DNA from 3 places in the Paenarthrobacter sp. NPDC056912 genome. Region 2 is predicted to be linked to each of the others. Evidence: riboswitches for the same ligand, from Rfam matches in the RefSeq annotation. Region 2 holds a riboswitch; each other region holds the start of a gene.
What was found. A riboswitch is a leader RNA that binds a small molecule or an ion and turns the genes downstream of it on or off. The one in region 2 is predicted to bind glycine.
Positions count from the first base shown of each region.

Region 1 (6,211 bases), on a different contig from region 2:
ACGTCGACGTGCTCGCAGCCACCGTAGTAGCGCTTGCCCGGGTAACCCTCGGCGTACTTGTTGGTCAGCACGGAGCCCTGCGCCTGCATGACGGCCACGGCTGTGTGGTTCTCCGAGGCGATCATTTCCAGGCCATCGCGCTGGCGGCCCAGTTCGTCGTCGATCTTCGCGGCGATCTCCGGATCCAGCTCGGACAGCTGGGCATCCAAGGACGCCGAAACAACCTGCTGGTACTCAGTCACAGATACCGGGTTCACAGTTCTCCGCCGTTCGTTGCAGCGTATTCTTCGGCCGACATGAGAGGGCCTTCTTCCGTGGCGGCCACCTTGAACAGCCAGCCGGCGCCATAAGGATCGTTGTTGATGAGCGCGGGATCGCTGACAACGGCGTCGTTGATCTCGGTCACCTCACCGGTCACCGGCGAGTACAGGTCAGAGACCGACTTCGTCGACTCAACCTCACCGCAGGTCTCGCCTGCGGTCACAGTGGAACCAACCTCGGGCAGGTCAACGTACACAATGTCGCCCAGGGCATCAGCAGCAACGGCGGAGATCCCGATCCCCACAGGCCCGGCACCGTCAGCGGCAACCCACTCGTGCTCAGCCGAGTACTTCAATTCAGCAACTACCTTGCTCATATCAATTCCTAACTTCTGGTCTGCTTATTTCTGGCGCTTGTAGAACGGCAGGGCAACGACTTCGAACGGCTCTGCCTTGCCGCGAAGGTCTACGTCGACGATCGTGCCCGGCTCGGAATATTCGACGTCGACATACGCCAACGCCACCGGGTAGCCGAGCGTCGGGCTCGGCTGGCCGGAGGTGACTTCGCCGATCAGCGAGCCGTCCTTGAGGACCGAGTAGTGGCCGCGGGCGGCGCGTCGGCCGATGCCTTTGAGGCCCACCAGTTTCTGGCCGATGGTGGATCCGACGCCTGCAGCCTTGATGGCCGTGAGTGCGTCCCGGCCAACAAAGTCGCTTTCCTTGGCCAGGGAAACCACGGGGCCCAGGCCAGCAGCGTAGGCGTTCACGTGGCGCGAGAGCTCGTTGCCGTAGAGGGGCATTCCGGCTTCGAGGCGCAGGGAATCCCGGGCGGCGAGGCCGGCGGGGATGAGTCCGTGGCCTTCGCCGGCTTCGAGGAGTGCTTCCCAAAGACCGGGGGCGTCCACGTTGGGGATGTAGATCTCGAAGCCGTCCTCGCCGGTGTATCCGGTGCGGGCCAGCAGGAGGTCCTGTCCGTTGATCAACACCTCAACGGCCGCGTAGTACTTCAGTTCGGTGACCAGTGTGTGCTGTTCGGCAGGGACCAACGTCAGCAGGATCGCTTCAGCGTTCGGACCTTGCACGGCGATCAGCGAGGTCTCGGCCGAGACGTCCTCGACGACGACGTCGAAACCGGCTGCGCGTTCCAGCAGCGCCTGCGCAACTACCTTGGCGTTGCCTGCGTTCGGGACCACCAAGTACTTGTCGACGCCTTCTTCGGGTGAGGGGCGACGGTAGGAAATGAGGTCGTCGATGATGCCGCCGTCGGCGTTGCAGATCAGCGAGTACTTTGCCTTGCCCACCGCGATGGCGGACAACTTGCCCACCAGCGCGTAGTCCAGGAACGCTGCTGCGTCAGGGCCGCTGACCCAGACTTCGCCCATGTGGGAGAGGTCGAACAGGCCCGCGGACTGACGGACAGCGTGGTGCTCGGCCAGCTCGGATTCGTACTTGAGCGGCATCTGCCAACCGCCGAAGTCCGTGAAGGAGGCGCCGGCTGTTTTGTGCTGCTCGTAGAGAGCGGTGTACTTCTCAGTCATGGAGTCAGTCCTTTAGTTTTCGAAGTCTGCTGTGGTGTCCTCGAACGCTTCGAGGGGCGGGCAGGAGCACACCAGGTTGCGGTCGCCCGCGGCTCCGTCAATGCGGCCTACCGGCGGGAAGTACTTGTCCTGCTTGAGGTGATGGACCGGGAAGGCGGCCTGCTCACGCGGGTAGTCACGGCCCCAGGCGGAACTCACGACGGCGGCAGCCGTGTGCGGCGCGTTGCGCAGCGGCGACTTCTCAACAGTGAAATCACCGCTGGCCACCTGCTCGATTTCGGCACGGATGGTGATCATGGCCTCGATGAAGCGATCGATCTCGGCCAGGTCCTCGGACTCGGTGGGCTCCACCATGAGGGTCCCGGCCACCGGGAACGCGAGGGTAGGAGCGTGGAAGCCGAAATCGATGAGACGCTTGGCCACGTCCTCGGCAGTGACTCCGGTGCGGGCAGTGAGTTCGCGCAGATCCAGGATGCACTCGTGGGCAACGAGTCCGCCCTCGCCCGTGTACAGGACGGGGAAGTGCTCATCCAGCCGGGAAGCAACGTAGTTGGCGGCCAGCAGCGCGGACTTGGTGGCTTCGGTGAGTCCTTGGCCGCCCATGAGCTTCACGTAGGCCCAAGAGATGGGCAGGACACCGGCGGAGCCGTAACGCGAAGCGGAGATTGCGACGCCCGTGGTGGAAGAGGCAGCGGCGGCATTGTTCGCGTCACCGGGCATGAACGGCGCGAGGTGTGCCTTGGCAGCAACGGGGCCAACGCCGGGTCCGCCGCCGCCGTGCGGGATGCAGAAGGTCTTGTGCAGGTTCAGGTGCGACACATCGCCGCCGAACTTGCCCGGCTGCGCCAGACCAACCAGGGCGTTGAGGTTGGCGCCGTCAACGTAGACCTGGCCGCCGGCCTCGTGGATGGCGTCACAGACTTCGCGGACGTCGGCGTCGTACACACCGTGTGTGGACGGGTACGTGATCATGATGCAGGACAGGACGTCCTTGTTGGCCTCGATCTTGGCCGTCAGGTCAGCGTGGTCGATGGTGCCGTCAGCGGCCGTCGCCACCACCACAACCTTCATGCCTGCCAGAACAGCCGAGGCCGCGTTGGTGCCGTGGGCCGAGGCCGGGATCAGGCAGACAGTGCGCTGCTCGTCGCCACGGGAGAGGTGGTATCCACGGATCGCCAACAGGCCCGCAAGCTCGCCCTGGGAACCGGCGTTCGGCTGGATGGACACCTGGTCGTAGCCGGTGATCTCAGTGAGGTCCGCTTCCAGGTCTTCGATCAGTTCGCGCCAACCCGCCGTCTGGTGATCCGGGGCGAACGGGTGGATCGAGGCGAACTCCGGCCAGGAAATGGCTTCCATCTCGGCGGTGGCGTTCAGTTTCATGGTGCACGAACCCAGCGGGATCATGGTGCGGTCCAGCGCGAGGTCCCGATCGGACAGCTTGCGGATATAGCGCAACAGCTGCGTCTCGGAACGGTGCGTGTTGAACACCGGGTGCTGCAGGAAATCAGAGGTGCGGACTGCGGATTCGGGCAGTTCGAACCCGGAGGCGTCCCCTACCGGACCGGCACCAAAGGCGACGGCCACCGCGGACAGGACCTCCGGCGTCGTGGTTTCATCAACCGAAACACCAACAGTGTCGGCGTCGATGATCCGCAAGTTGATGCCGCGAGCCTCGGCGGCGGCGATGACCTTGTCCGCCTTGCCCGGGACGCGGACGGTGAGGGTGTCGAAGAAGGAATCAGCGACGAGTTCGCGGCCGGCCTTCTTCAAGGCTGTGGCGAGGGTGCGGGTGTGGCCGTGGACGGTTTCGGCGATCGCCTTCAAGCCCTCGGGGCCGTGATAGACGGCGTACATCGAGGAGACGATGGCCAGCAACGCCTGTGCCGTGCAGATGTTGGACGTGGCCTTCTCGCGGCGGATGTGCTGCTCGCGGGTCTGCAGGGCAAGGCGGTACGCCGGAACGCCCGCGTTGTCCTTGGAGACGCCGACGATGCGGCCCGGAAGCGTGCGCTCCATGCCTTCGCGGACAGCCATGTAGGCCGCGTGCGGTCCGCCGAAGAACAGCGGCACGCCGAGGCGCTGCGCGGTTCCGACGGCGATGTCCGCACCTTGTTCGCCCGGAGGCGTGATGAGGGTGAGTGCCAGCAGGTCCGCAGCGACGGTGACCAGCGCGCCGCGTTCCTTGGCGTCAGCAATCACTGCGGTGTGGTCGAAGACGCGGCCGGAAACGCCGGGCTGCTGCAGGACGACGCCGTTGATGTCGCCGTCCGGGAGACCGGCCGACAGGTCGGCGATCTCGACCTCGAAGCCCAGCGCCTCGGCGCGACCCTGCACAATGGCGATGGTCTGCGGCAGGAGGTCTACGTCCAGGACGGTCTTGCCATCCTTGGCAGTCTTGTTCTTGTTGGCGCGGCGCATGAGCAGCACGGCTTCGGCCACGGCGGTGGCTTCGTCCAGCAGGGAAGCGTTCGCCACGGGCAGTCCGGTGAGGTCCTGGACCATGGTCTGGAAGTTGAGGAGCGCTTCGAGGCGACCCTGGGAGATTTCGGGCTGGTACGGCGTGTAGGCCGTGTACCAGGCCGGAGCTTCGAGGATGTTGCGGCGGATGACCGGGGGCGTGACGGTGTCGTAGTAGCCCTGGCCGATCATTTGCACGGCCGTCTTGTTCTTCGACGCGAGCTTCCGCAGTTCGGCCAGCACCTGAACTTCGGTAAGGGCTTCCTGCAGCTTCAGGGCAGTGTCCTGACGGATGGAATCGGGGACCGCGACGTCTACCAGGCCGTCGACAGAGTCGTAGCCGATGGCCTTGAGCATGGTGTCAACGTCGGCCTGGCGACGGGCGCCGATGTGCCGGTCCGCGAAGGCGGTGGGGGTTGATTTAACAGTCAAGAGGAACTCCATGATTCAGGCGCCCAATGAGCGCCACGATGATGTGGGGTTCCTCCCCGCTCTGTATTGGACCTGAGAGATTCCGCAGGATTGATAGCCTGCTTGCACCGTCGGTGAGTCCGGTTGCCCGGACTACTTTCCAGAGTTGCCTAACCGCGGCGGTACATGGGCCTGAGAGATTCCTGGGGAGGATTTGCTCCTACGGCGCCTGACTGGATGTACCGGCAGGACTCTCCCGCCGCAGATCAAAAGCGTTGCATCACCTTCAGTGACACGCTTCACACCATAGCGGGTACTTTTGATCTTGCGCAAGGCGAAGATTCGGGAGTGCGCCGTCAGTCCTTCATCGCTTCATGGATCTGCAGGGCGAACCAGAGTTGCGCCACCGTGGACGTTTCACCCATGTCCAACCCCGTCAGCTCACCGATTTTCCGCATCCGGTAGATGATGGTTTGCCGGTGCGCGAACAGGGCCGCGGCGGTCTTCTGCCACGAACGTTGCGAGTCCAAATACGTCCTCAACGTGACAATGAGATCGCCGTCCTGACGCTGTTCGTAGTCAAAAACCGGGCCCAGGAGGCGCCGAACCAGCGCCGTTCCCTCCTCAAAGCCCGTCAGGCCAAGCCACGACGGCCCTTGCGCATAGCGGGCCAAGCCCAGCTTGTTCGCCCGGGCCGAGCCGAGGGCCCACAGTGACTCCTGCAGCGCACGCTGGAGTCCGGCAACAGCGGCTGGAGCACTGATGCCGATCGTGGCGGTCGGGCCGGCGCAATGGCTCAACACCTCGTCAGCAACGTCCCCGGCAACCACCACGTGAAGCCTGTTGTTGCGCCTCAACGAGGCCGCCGAAACTCCGTGGCGCCAAAGCTCGACGTGCACGTTGGCCAGCCTGTCGCCGTCGTCCGCTGCGATCGAGGCGACCAGAAAATCCTGCGCAGGAACATCGAAAGCGGCCAGGCGGCTCTCAATATCCGCCGTCCCCAATCGGCCGTCGAAGGCTTGCAGCAGGAACTCTCCCGCCAAGCGGTGCCGCCCTTCCAGCGAGAGGACAATGCGCGAAAGCTGCAGTCCCAGCACGGTCGCTGCATGAAGAAGTACGACGGCGTCCGGGTGCGGTTCGCCGTTCGGCAACACCACCAGGAGCGCATTCGCGTGGGTCGGGATATCCATGGTCAGCACGTGACTGCCGCGGACCCGATGCCACTGGAAGTTCTTGCCCGCAACGGACACCCTGCCGGGAAGCGGGGCCCATTCGGCGGCGAGGAAGTCCGGAAGCGGCTGGCCTTCGGGATGCCATGGGTGCAAACAGCGGCGGTCCACCACGAACAGCTCGGAGTCCAGTTCGGTGGCCAGTCTTTGGACGAGGCTCTGCCAATGATCCTCGGATGCCCCGGCGGTCCGGAGGAGGTCATAGACCCGCGCAGTCTGGCGGAGGCGGCGCGATTCTTCCACCAGGGACGCCTCCGCAACCGAGCGGGCGATGGCGATGAACGGCAACGGGTACGGGATGTTGATCAGGGGCAAG
Region 1 is NZ_JBHUCD010000019.1:106,902-113,112, reverse strand. Features, by position in the region: gene glyA (serine hydroxymethyltransferase) at 1-257, opposite strand, end outside; gene gcvH (glycine cleavage system protein GcvH) at 254-637, opposite strand; gene gcvT (glycine cleavage system aminomethyltransferase GcvT) at 662-1,798, opposite strand; gene gcvP (aminomethyl-transferring glycine dehydrogenase) at 1,811-4,687, opposite strand; glycine riboswitch at 4,837-4,935, opposite strand; gene ACFRJ9_RS19095 (PucR family transcriptional regulator) at 5,023-6,211, opposite strand, start outside.
Region 1: it holds a riboswitch for glycine, as region 2 does, so the genes downstream of both, gcvP (aminomethyl-transferring glycine dehydrogenase) here and cycA (D-serine/D-alanine/glycine transporter) in region 2, are expected to answer to the same signal.

Region 2 (6,211 bases):
CGATGCCGAAAAGGCGGAGCTGGCCACCCTCGAATCAGACAATTTTCCCAGCCGTGCACTGTACGGGCGGTACCTTCGCCAGACCTTGGAAGGGCTGCTGGAACGTTTGCCCGACGGCGTCGAGGTCACCTTCCATGAGACGCTCGCCGTTGCTGCGCATCCCGTGAAACGTGAAAAGGAAGACGGGTTCGACGTCGAACTCGGCAACGGTGCCACCCTCACCGTAGGTTCCGTGGTCCTCGCGCTGGGCCACATCGAGGCCCGGCTGAACCCGGAGCAACGCTCGTTCAAACGGGCCGCCGATGAGCTGGGCTTGCTGTACTTCCCGCCGGCCCCACCGGCGGATGTCGATTGGATGGCGGTACCGGACAACGAGCCGGTGTTGGTCCGGGGCATGGGTTTGAACTTCTTTGACGTCATGGGTCAACTGACGGAGGGCCGTGGCGGCAAGTTTGTCGAGGCCGGTTCGCCAGGAGCCGGTGTGCTTGAGTACCGGGCCTCGGGCCGGGAACCGAAGGTCATCGCCGCTTCCCGCAGGGGCACGCCGTACCGTGCCAAGGCCGGGCTCAGCGGGTACTACCCGCGCAGCATCACCATGCGGTACCTGACCGAAGACGCCGTGGACCGGTTCCGCGCGGCCGGAATCCAGCCCGGCTTCGATCACGACCTCTGGCCGCTGCTGCACCGTGATGCGCTGTGGGCCTACTACTCAACGCTTGGGTCCTTTCAACCCGCGGCTATCAAGGACCCTCAGCAATTCCTGGCAGACCTGGAAGATGCCCTGCAGCCGCATGCACACACCACGGCGAACTGGGAAAGCGATGTGGCCGACCTTGTGGAAAAGCACGTGGTTGCCTCGCGCCGACTGAACCTTCGTGGACTCGCGGCGCCGCTGGCCGGGAGATCTTTCGTGTCACGGCGGGATCTGGACACTGCGATCACGGCCTACCTCGATGATGACGCCCGGAGATCTGCCCTGGGCGAGTCGGACCCTGTGAAGATGGCGATCGGCGCCCTCCACACCGGCCGGGCGATCCTCAAGTCCGTGGTGGCTGACGGCGGAATCACGGACGAATCATGGCTGGCGGGACTGCGCGGATGGTTCGAGTCGTTCGTGGAAGGGCTGGCCAGTGGGGCGCCAGCGCTCCGCTCCGAGCAGTTGGCCGCCTTGGCGCGTGCCGGCGTCGTAAGTTTTATTGGACCGGACCCCAAGTTCAGCGTGGACCATGGCGCAAAGGTGTTCCGCGCGGCTTCTCCGTGGGTACACGATGTACCGGTGGAGGCGCGGACACTGATTGAGGCGATGTCGCCCGCGAACAGGGTGGGCATCAACGTGTCGCCGCTGCTGGAACAGCTCATGGCCGACGGTCTGGTGCGCACCAAGATCATGATGGGCGTGGAGGGGACGCCCATGCAGACCACCGGCCTGGACGTGGAACCACATCCTTACCGGCCGTTGGCAGCAAACGGATCCGTCACTAAGGACCTGTACGTCCTGGGCCTCCAGTTGTCTGCGTCCCAGTGGGGGACAGCCATCGCCGCAGAGGCGCGCCCGCTCACCGGACCGGCGTATGCCAGCGGGCAGCGGACCCTCCGCGATGCCGACGAGATAGCCCGTAGCATTCTGGGCCGCTAACGACGCGGGGTTGCGGCTGCCTCCAGCCTTCGTTACTGTGTGAGCTGCATCACCCAATTGGGTGTGCGCGCTTTTGATCCGCGGCGGGAGAGTCCTGCCGGTACATCCCGTCAGGCGCCGTAGGAGCAAACCCTCCCCAGGAATCTCTCAGGCCCATGTACCGCCGCGGCGAGGCAACTCTGGAAAGCAGTCCGGCATACGGGCTCACCGAAGGTGCAAGCAGGCCCATGCCTGCGGAAACTCTCAGGTCCACGTACAGAGCGGGGAGGAACCCGAATCAACGTGGCACCCCGTGCCGCCTGAACGATGGAGTTCCTTTGACGATTCAGCGCCCGCCTTCCAGCGATTCACCCCATCTTGAGCGCCAGCTCAGCAACCGCCACATCCAGCTCATCGCCATCGGCGGAGCGATTGGAACGGGCCTGTTCATGGGCTCGGGCAAGACCATCTCGGCCGCCGGCCCATCCGTCATTTTCGTCTACATGATCATCGGCTTCATGCTGTTCTTCGTCATGCGCGCCATGGGCGAACTGCTTTTGAGCAACCTGAACTACAAGTCCTTCAGCGACTTCGCCGCCGACCTGCTGGGTCCTTGGGCGGGGTTCTTCACCGGCTGGACCTACTGGTTCTGCTGGGTCATCACGGGCATCGCGGATGTGATCGCGATCGCCGGGTACTCCCAGGAACTCTGGCCGTCGCTTCCATTGTGGGTGCCAGGCTTGATCACCATCGGCATCCTCCTGCTCCTGAACCTGGCCACCGTGAAGGCCTTTGGCGAGACCGAGTTCTGGTTTGCCCTCATCAAGATCGTTGCCATTGCGGCCCTCATCATCGTTGGCTTGTTCATGATCTTCAGCGGCTTCCAGTCCGACGCCGGACCGGCCAGCTTCACCAACCTGTGGAGCCACGGCGGCTTCTTCCCGAACGAGTTCATGGGCTTCGTAGCGGGCTTCCAGATCGCCGTCTTTGCGTTCGTGGGCATCGAACTCGTGGGAACCACCGCTGCCGAGGCCAAGGATCCCGAGAAGAACCTGCCCAAGGCCATCAACTCCATCCCCATCCGCGTCCTGCTGTTCTACGTGGGCGCCCTCATTATCCTGATGTCCGTCACCCCGTGGACGCAGTTCGCCGCCGGACACAGCCCGTTCATCGCCATGTTCTCCCTGGCCGGCCTCGGCGCCGCAGCCACCATCGTCAACTTGGTAGTGCTGACCTCCGCCATGTCCTCGGCCAACTCAGGGATCTACTCGACGTCCCGGATGGTCTTTGGGCTCGCCCAGGAAGGTGACGCTCCCAAAGTGTTCGGTACACTCTCCAGCCGCAAAGTACCCCGGAACGCCCTGTTCCTTTCCTGCGTCCTGCTGCTGTCCGGCGTCGTGCTCATGTATGCCGGCCAAGATGTCGGCAAGGCGTTCGACATGGTGACCACGGTGTCCGCCGTCTGCTTCGTTTTCGTGTGGTCCATCATCTTGGCCAGCTACCTTGCTTTCCGGAAGCGTCGCCCGCACCTGCATGAGGCTTCGGCATTCAAGATGCCCGGTGGCGTGGCCATGGTGTGGATAGTATTCGCGTTCTTCGCGTTCGTGCTGTGGACCCTGACCACCCAGCCCGACACTCTGGCAGCGTTGCTGGCCACGCCCGCGTGGTTCCTGGTCCTTGGCGTTGCCTGGTTCATCCTGCGTCGCCGCCCTGCGCACCTGGCACGCTACGCGGCGTTCCAGGCGGAGCTGCAGCGAGACGCTGAGCGGGTCCAGGAACCGGAGCCGGCCAACAAATAACCGCCAAAAAGCAGGGCCCCTCACGAAGAAGATCGTGAGGGGCCCTGCCCGTTTGTCTCTAAGCGGGTGTTAGCCCCTCAGGCACTTCTGGTACTCCAACCACGCGAACGCGTACCGGAGCCAGCCCACGATGTCGTACCACTTGGACGGCTTGACCGGCGGGGTGCACTGCGGCGGGTTCGGGCCGCTGGCGGCCACCTTCACGAGGGCTTTCACCACCGTCCCGGATTCGACGGCGGTCAGCACCAGAGTTCCGGTGCCAGCAGCTGCCGCGGCGGGAACCTTGAGGTTCACCGTGGCTGTACCGGCCGCGACCGGAACGGAACCGAGTGCCACAGCGGCACCCTTCGCATCCACGAACACGGCATTCAGCGTGGCGTTGGCCGGGCTGCCGATCGACGTCAGGTTGAGCTTGGAGACGGCCAGCGTGATGGACTCTCCTGCCTTGACCTCAGCCGCCGTGGAGTTTGCTACGGCAACGGAGCGGCGCGCGAAGTCCGGAGCCACAGGCTTGTGTGCCTGCAAGTACTTGATCCAGGCGTCCCGATCAACCAAGCCCGTGTCCTTCGTGTTGCTGCCTTCCTTGAAGACCCGGAAGTTGTCGCCACCGGTGGCAAGGAAGCTGAAGGTACCTATCTTGTACTGCTTGGCGGGTTCAATGACGGCGCCGTTCACCCAAATACCGGTGATGCGGTCGCCTGCGGGGCGGGCGGCGTCGTAGGTGTAGTTGACGTTCTTGGACAAGCCCAGCTGCTGGTACGGGCGGCTGGGAACCGTTCCGTCCGGGTTGGTCTGCCACTGCTGCTCAAGAAGCGTCTTGAACTGCCCACCTGTGAGGGATGTGGTCCAGAGGTTGTTCACGAACGGCAGGACCGCGTTGGCCTCGGCAAACGTGATGGTCCCGTCCGGTGCGTAGTAGAGCTCGTTACGCAGGCCGCCCGGGTTCACGACGCCGATCTCGGCCGCCCCGAGTTCGGGCGCCTTGAGCGTGTCCACCAGAGAGTCCGCCACGAGGTTGCCCAACGTGGATTCGTTCGCGCGGTCGTCACGCTTGGGGGCGCCGCCCACGGGGTCGGGGGTGAAGGCCGTGGTGATATCAGCGGTCACTGCGCCCACCGGCTGGTTGCCGATCACTGCTGCATCCGCAAGAGCCTTGTCCACGATCGCCTTCACTGCCGCCACCCGCGGGTAGGCAGCAACGAGGCTTTCAGCGGTCTCGGTGGTCCGGTCCACGATCGCGGCCTTGTACGCCGTCACCGACTTGGTAGCGGTATCCACCGTGAGGGTCACGGTGCCCACGTTTTCGCCGTAGTTGCCGGTCTGCACAATGGGACGCGTCTTGCCGGTGGGCTGGCCGTTGGCGTCCAGGATCGGAGCGTCCCAGGCGTATTCCTTGTGGGTGTGGCCGGTGAAAATGGCAGCGACGTCGGGAGTTGTTTCCTTGACGAGCTTGGCGAACGGTCCGCCGGCCGCGACTTCCTGCTCCAAGGTGGCGCCTTCAGGCGTGCCGGAAGCAGCGCCGTCGTGGTTCTCCACGATGATCAGGTCTGCCAGGTTCTCTGCCTTGATCTTGGCAGCGACCCGGTTGATGGCTTCCACCGGATCACCGAACTCAAGGTCCGTGATTCCGGCCGGGGTGACCAGCGACGGTACTTCCTGCGTCACGGTGCCAATGACCGCTACCCGCATGCCGTTCATGTCCAGGACCTTGTACTCCGGCAGGACCGGCGTGGTGGTGCCGTTCTGGTAGACGTTCGCACCCAAGTAGGCGAATTTGGCGTTGGCACCTCCGGCAATGACGCGCTCGCGCAGGTCCTGCCAGCCGCCGTCGAACTCGTGGTTGCCCACAGCGGAAGCCTGCAGCTCCAGCGCGTTCAGGACGTCAATGGTGGGCTGGTCCTTTGCCACCGAGGAAGCGAAGAGGGAAGCGCCGATGTTGTCGCCCGCGGAGATGAAAGCGGTAGCTCCGGGAGCGGCAGCCGCGCGCAGCTTCTCTACAGTGCCCGCGAAGAGCACCGTGTTCGAGTCGATCCGGCCGTGGAAATCGTTGATGCCCAGGAACTGCAGGTCAACGGTGGCTGGCGCGTCGGGTGTCAGGTTGAGGCCCACCACTACGGGGTCGTGGTCGCTGGCCCGGAACTCGTCCTCGGCATAGTAGTTGGTCACATTGTTGTTATACCTGCTGTACTCCAGCGCAACGGACTCTACGGAGTTGATGTTCCAAATGTCGGTTCCCGTCACCACCTTGTGGGCTGCCGGGGACGCCAGGATGTGGTCCAGGGAACCCACCATGCCACCAAAGAGGTACGAGTGCTTTCCTGTACCAACTTCAAGGTCCGTGTAGCCGGCGCCGGTGAGGACGTTGATGGGATCTTCCTTGGAGTAGGCGTTGAAGTCACCGATCAGGAAGACCTTGTCCGTGCCCTTGGACGCCTGAAGGTCCTTGGAGAAGGCGAGCAGTGATTCGGCTTGCTTGGTGCGGGCAACGTTCGACGCGCCCTGGCCCTTGTCGGTATCGTCCGGTGTGGCTGCGGAGCCCTTGGACTTGAAGTGGTTCACAATCGCGATGAACTTCTTGTCGTCATCCCCGCCCGCCGGCTTGAAGACCTGTGCGAGGGGCTTGCGGGCACTCGCGAAAGCCACGGTGTCATTGTGGATGATGGACTCGCCCACGGGCTCGGCAACGGCCAACTTGAAGATGAACGCAGTGCGGATCATGTCTTCATCGCTCAGCGGGGGAGCGTTGGCGGGGGTGCGCACGTAATCCCACACGCCTGGGGTCTTGACGTTGAGGGCT
Region 2 is NZ_JBHUCD010000001.1:358,781-364,991, forward strand. Features, by position in the region: gene ACFRJ9_RS01675 (FAD/NAD(P)-binding protein) at 1-1,636, shown strand, start outside; glycine riboswitch at 1,711-1,809, shown strand; gene cycA (D-serine/D-alanine/glycine transporter) at 1,954-3,414, shown strand; gene ACFRJ9_RS01685 (ExeM/NucH family extracellular endonuclease) at 3,484-6,211, opposite strand, start outside.

Region 3 (6,211 bases), on a different contig from region 2:
CGGGCCAGCGATTCGAAACGCAGGTTCTCGAGGACTTTTTCGAGTTCGGCCGCGGTGAAACCCAGCCGGTGCCAGTTGCCTGCCCGGAGATGCAAGAGCTGCGTTTCGAGCAGGAATAGCAAGAAATCAAGTTGCCTTCGCTCGCGCCACAGCGTTGCCGATAGCTCGTCCGCCCCCACGGTTCCCCAATTCGTTTTATGGCCTGCCAAAATCACGTTTCGGTAGGGTTTATATTTACTTCTGTTGAGCGTACACGCAGAGTCCTTTTCAGGTGATATGTTCACTGAACACGTACCTGTTCGAAGTCCCACCTCGTCGCTGTGATTGGTCTCTTGGCGCCGTCCGGAACTCCGGATTTTCAGGTTCTTGCAACTAAATACTCCGGTCTCATGGGGGGACTTACTTTTGAATCGCGAACAGCGAAACGAGCTGGTGTTGCAGCACCTTCCGCTCGTTGGTTACTTGGTCTCTGACCTTTGCGCGCGCGCCTCACATTTGTCGCGCGACGATTTTGCGTCTGTAGGCTCCTTGGCGCTCATCACGTCGGCCGATTCCTTTGATCCGGAGCTCGGTGTTCCGTTCGGCGCGTTCGCACGCCGGCGGATCGTGGGTGCGTTTGCTGATGAGATGCGCGCCGGCGACTGGGCGACGCGCTCGGCCCGCAAACGCATCAAGGAAACATTGGCCATCCAGGAAACTTTGACCGGTGTCCTGGGGCGCGGTCCTAGCGTTTCCGAGATGGCGTCGGCGCTGGGCGTTGAGCGCAGCTATGTCGAGGCTGCAATGGCCGATGCGGCGCGGACCCTGACCTCGCTCGACGAAGTAGTGGTGGACACCGTGGCGTCTCCGGCGGAGTCCCCCGAGCACTCGGTCCTTGCCGATGAGCGCATCAAGTACCTCCGCGCCGCCGTCGATGCTTTGCCGGAGAAGATGCGCTTCGTGATCCAGGAGATCTACCTGACGGGCCGGACGGTGAAAGAACTCGCCGAAGAACTGGGCTCCACCCACGCAGCGGTCTCCCAACAACGGGCCGAGGGCATCCGGCTTATGCGCGACGGCCTGGCAGCCCACTATGCGGACAGTCCGGACCAAACTTTTGAACCCGAGTCCCGCATCACGGCGCGGCGTCGCAATGACTATCTTTCGGCCTTGGCGACGGCAACCACCGGGGGAATCACCCGCGGCCTGGGGTTGGGGTCGGCCCTGAATTCCGCCGTCTGAGGGGCACGCAAACGCAAGGAAGGCCGGGCCCGGTACAGGGCCCGGCCTTCCGGTTTTGGCGCCAATACTACTGCGCTTTGGGAACCTTGCGGAGTACGACGGCGGCAAGGACTGCCGCTCCAGCCATCAGGACCAGCCCAATCGCCGCAGTGATGTGGACGCCGGATTCGAAAGCGATCCGGGCGGCGGCTGTGAGTGCTTCCGACAAGGGAGCGGGGAGCGCGGAGGCCGCATCAACAGCGCCTGCCAGTGTTTCTCCGGACTTCCCGGCAGCCTCGGTGGAGACGCCGTCCGGAATGATGAGGTTGTGTTGGTAGGACGCGGTGAGGATGGAGCCCAGCACGGCCGTTCCCAGGAGTGAACCCAGTTCGTAGCCGGTCTCGGAGATGGCCGAGGCCGCACCGGACTTCGCTGCCGGAACGGACGCCAGGATGAGGTCGTTGGAGATGGTCTCCGCCGCGCCCACACCCACGGCCAGCACCGTCAAAGCTGACAGGAGGAAGACCGGGCCGCTGCCGTGGTCGCCCACTACGGCAATCAGGTACCCGACGGCGCTCAGCGTCAGTCCGCCTGCCACGACGAATCCGGGCCGCACGCGCTTGACCAGCGGCACCACCAGCAGGCCGGCGATCACTGTTGCCAGGAGCGCAGGAATCATGGCGATACCGGCCTCCATGGGGGACTGCCCCTCCACCAGCTGCAGGTGCTGGGCGAAGAAGTAGATGAATCCCGTCATGGAGAACAGGGACAGTACGTTGGCCACGATGGCCGTGCTGAAGACTTTGTTCTTGAACAAGCTGACGTCCAGCATGGGGCTGTCGATCTTCTGCTGGCGACGGACAAAGAGGACACCCATTACCAATCCGAAGAGCATGAAGGCTGCGGCGGAAGCCCCGAATCCGTGGACGGCGAATTCCTTGATGCCGTAGACGAACGGCGCCATGGTGAACACCGACAGGGCGATGCTCGGCACATCCACGCGGCCTGGGTTGGCGTCCTTGGACTCAGGAATCAGGATCCGGCCAAAAGCGAGCAGCGGCAGGAGCAGGAAGGCTGCAACCAGGAAGACCGCGCCCCACCAGAAGTGTTCCACGAGCCAACCGCCGAAGATCGGGCCAAGGGCGGCGCCGCCGGAGAAGCCTGCCGCCCACACTGCGATGGCGAGCCGCCGGCGGTTCGGGTCCGTAAAGATGTTCCGGATCAGGGACAACGTTGAAGGCATCAGCATGGCGCCGAAGACGCCAAGGGCGGCGCGGCCGGCAATGAGCCATTCCGCTGAGGGGGCGAATGCCGTAGCAGCCGAAACCGCCGCGAAGCCCGTGCTGCCGATCAGGAGCAGCCGCCGTCGTCCGATCCTGTCGCCCAAGTTGCCCATGGACACAAGGAGGGCGGCCAGCACCAGCGGGTAGGCGTCAACGATCCATAGGAGCTGTACGCCGCCCACATCCAGGGAGCGGGCGATTTCCGGCAGGGCGAAGGTGAGCGCGGTGTTGTCGACGGCCACGAGCAGCACCGGGAACATCAGCAGTGCCAGGGCCGTCCAGTCGCGCCACGGTGCTGTTGTGCCCTTGATGGGCTGAGCGGAACGGGGTGCTTGGGTTGAGGACGGCGAGAACATGACTCTTACTGTACCGTCCAGACGGTACAGTTTCAAATGGAACCCCCCAAGCCTTTAGGGAATGATGTACACATGCCACGAAAACCAGTCGCCCGGGATGCCGTCCTGGATGCTTATGAAGCACTCCTCATCGAGGTGGGGGAGCGTGCTGCCACGCTCGACGCCGTCGCCAAGCGGGCAGGGGTATCCAAAGGCGGGCTGCTCTATCACTTCCCCAACAAGGAATCGCTGATCAGTGCCTTGCTGGAGCGCCTGGACCAATTGGCGCAGGAAGACATCGAACAGATGAAGGCCGCGCCGGACGGGTCCGCTGCGTATTTCATCCGGTCCTCGCTATGGGCCGGCACACCCATGGACCGTGCGTTCGTGGCCGCCACCCGCTTGGCCGAGGTAGCCCACGAAGAGACCCGACGCAGGTTCGCCGGCATCCAGAAGCAGTGGTTGGACGTGCTGGCCGAGGACGTCGGACCGGAGGTAGCCAAGGCCGTCAGTTACATGGGCGACGGCCTGTACTTCAATGCGATGTTCGAAGGTGGCCAGGAAGACGGCAAAGCGGGGCGGGAGGCCGACGTCGAGATCCTGCTGGGAGTCTTGGACCGCCTGCGGAAGTAGCGAGCCATCCATTTGCGGCGCCGCCCGCCGCGTAGGACAATTAACCCTTGTGGCGTGCCGTCAGTGGCGCCGCGCATAACTGAACATGCCTTTGATCTGCGGCGGGAGAGTCCTGCAGGCTAGTGATGCAGGCGCCGTAGGAGCAAACCCTCCCCAGGAATCTCTCAGGCCCATGCACCGCCGCGGCGAGGCAACTCTGGAAAGTAGCAAGTGCCCTAGGGCGCTGTGCTCACCGACGGTGCAAGCGATAGTTGTCCAACAACGCGCGGAAACTCTCAGGTCCAATACAGAGCGGGGAGGAACCCGAGCCACTGTGGCGTACCCAAACGCCGCCCAAGTATTGGAGTTCCTTCGTGACGGTTAGTTCTGCCTCCACCACCTTCGTCGATCGGCATATCGGCGCCCGCCGCCAGGCCGACATTGAGACCATGCTCAAGTCCGTCGGCTACGACACCGTTGACTCGCTGGTCGACACCGCCGTTCCGAACGACATCCGCCAGGACGTCGCCCTCACCTTGCAGGACGCGCTGAGCGAAGTTGAGGTCCTGGCCGAGCTGCGCAAGCTCGCATCCAAGAACAAGACGGCTGTTCAGATGATCGGCCAGGGCTACTACGACACCGTCACGCCCCCCGTGATCCGCCGGAACATCCTTGAATCCCCGGCCTGGTACACCGCCTACACCCCCTACCAGCCGGAAATCTCGCAGGGCCGCCTTGAAGCACTGCTGAACTTCCAGACCATGGTGCAGGACCTCGTTGGCCTGCCGATCGCCAACGCCTCACTCCTGGACGAAGCAACGGCTGTGGCCGAGGCCGTCCTCATGATGCGCCGCGCCAACAAGAACAAGGCTGCCCAGGACGGCAAGACTGTCCTCGACGCCGACTGCCTCCCGCAGACCATCGCCATCGTCAAGGGCCGCGCCGAAGCACTCGGCTTTGAGGTTGAGGTCGCCGACCTTTCCCTCGGCCTCCCGGAAGGTGCCATCAACGGCGTCGTCCTCCAGCAGCCCGGCGTTTCGGGCCGCGTGTTCGACCACTCCGCCGTCATTGCCGAAGCCAAGGAACGCGGCGCACTGGTCACCGTCGCTGCCGACCTTCTCTCTCTGACGCTCATCACCCCTCCGGGTGAGCAGGGCGCCGACATCGCTGTTGGTTCCGCGCAGCGCCTGGGCGTTCCGCTGTTCTTCGGCGGCCCGCACGCCGCGTACATGGCCGTCCAGAAGGGCCTTGAGCGTTCCATGCCGGGCCGTTTGGTGGGCGTTTCCAAGGACGACGCCGGTGTCCCCGCCTACCGCTTGGCGCTGCAGACCCGTGAGCAGCACATCCGCCGCGAGAAGGCCACATCCAACATCTGTACCGCGCAGGCGCTGCTGGCCATCGTCGCGTCGATGTACGCCGTCTACCACGGCCCGGAAGGCCTGAAAGCGATCGCCGAGACCGCCCACAGCCACGCCCGCACGCTTGCAGCATCCCTGAAGGCTGCCGGCGTCGACGTCCTCCACGGTTCGTTCTTCGACACCATCACCGTCCGAGTCCCGGGTAAGGCAGCAGAGATCGTCGCCGCCGCCGAGGCCAAGGGCATCAACCTGCGCGGCATCGACGCCGATACCGTCGGCATCTCCGTTGACGAAACGACGACGACGGCGGTCGTCGCCGACGTCGCTTCGGTCTTCGGCGCTTCGGTCACCGAAGCTGCTGAGGACTTTGCGCTTGAAGGTTCCGTTGAGCGCACCAGCGAGTTCATGCAGCACCCGGTGTTCAACACCCACCGCTCCGAAACCCAGCTCCTGCGCTACATTCGCAAGCTCTCTGACCGTGACCTCGCGCTGGACCGCACCATGATCCCGCTGGGTTCGTGCACCATGAAGCTGAACGCCACGGCCGAGATGGAAGCCATTTCCTGGCCGGAGTTCGCCTCGATCCACCCGTTCGCTCCGGACTCCCAGACCGAGGGCTGGCGTGAACTCATTACCGACCTCGAATCCCAGCTGACCGAAATCACGGGCTACGACCAAGTCTCCATCCAGCCGAACGCCGGTTCCCAGGGTGAGCTCGCAGGCCTGCTGGCCATCCGTGGCTACCACCTCTCCAACGGCGACGACCAGCGCAACGTGTGCCTGATCCCCGCTTCCGCGCACGGCACCAACGCAGCCTCGGCTGTGCTCGCCGGCATGAAGGTAGTGGTTGTGGCCACCGCTCCCGATGGCACCATCGACCACATTGACCTCAAGAACAAGATCGAGGCCAACCGGGACGCGCTCTCGGCCATCATGATCACCTACCCGTCCACGCACGGTGTGTATGACGCCGACGTCCGCGAAGTCTGCGACGCCATCCACGAGGCCGGCGGCCAGGTGTACATCGACGGCGCCAACCTGAACGCACTGGTGGGCTTGGCCCAGCCGGGCAAGTTCGGCGGCGACGTGTCCCACCTGAACCTGCACAAGACCTTCTGCATCCCGCATGGTGGCGGCGGACCCGGCGTGGGACCGGTCGCAGCCAAGGCACACCTCGCGCCGTTCATGCCCGGTGACGCAGCATCCTGGACCGAAGGCAAGGACGTCCCGATCTCGGCATCCCGCTTCGGTTCCGCCGGTGTCCTGCCGATCAGCTGGGCCTACGTGAAGCTCATGGGCGGCCAAGGACTCACCGAAGCCACCAAGTCCGCACTGCTGGCTGCGAACTACATCGCTTCCCGCCTCAACGACCACTTCCCGGTGCTCTACACGGGCGAAGGTGGACTTGTTGCCCACGAGTGCA
Region 3 is NZ_JBHUCD010000016.1:3,036-9,246, reverse strand. Features, by position in the region: gene ACFRJ9_RS16860 (flagellar protein FlgN) at 1-122, opposite strand, end outside; gene ACFRJ9_RS16855 (sigma-70 family RNA polymerase sigma factor) at 406-1,221, shown strand; gene ACFRJ9_RS16850 (MFS transporter) at 1,289-2,839, opposite strand; gene ACFRJ9_RS16845 (TetR/AcrR family transcriptional regulator) at 2,912-3,451, shown strand; glycine riboswitch at 3,544-3,641, shown strand; gene gcvP (aminomethyl-transferring glycine dehydrogenase) at 3,805-6,211, shown strand, end outside.
Region 3: it holds a riboswitch for glycine, as region 2 does, so the genes downstream of both, gcvP (aminomethyl-transferring glycine dehydrogenase) here and cycA (D-serine/D-alanine/glycine transporter) in region 2, are expected to answer to the same signal.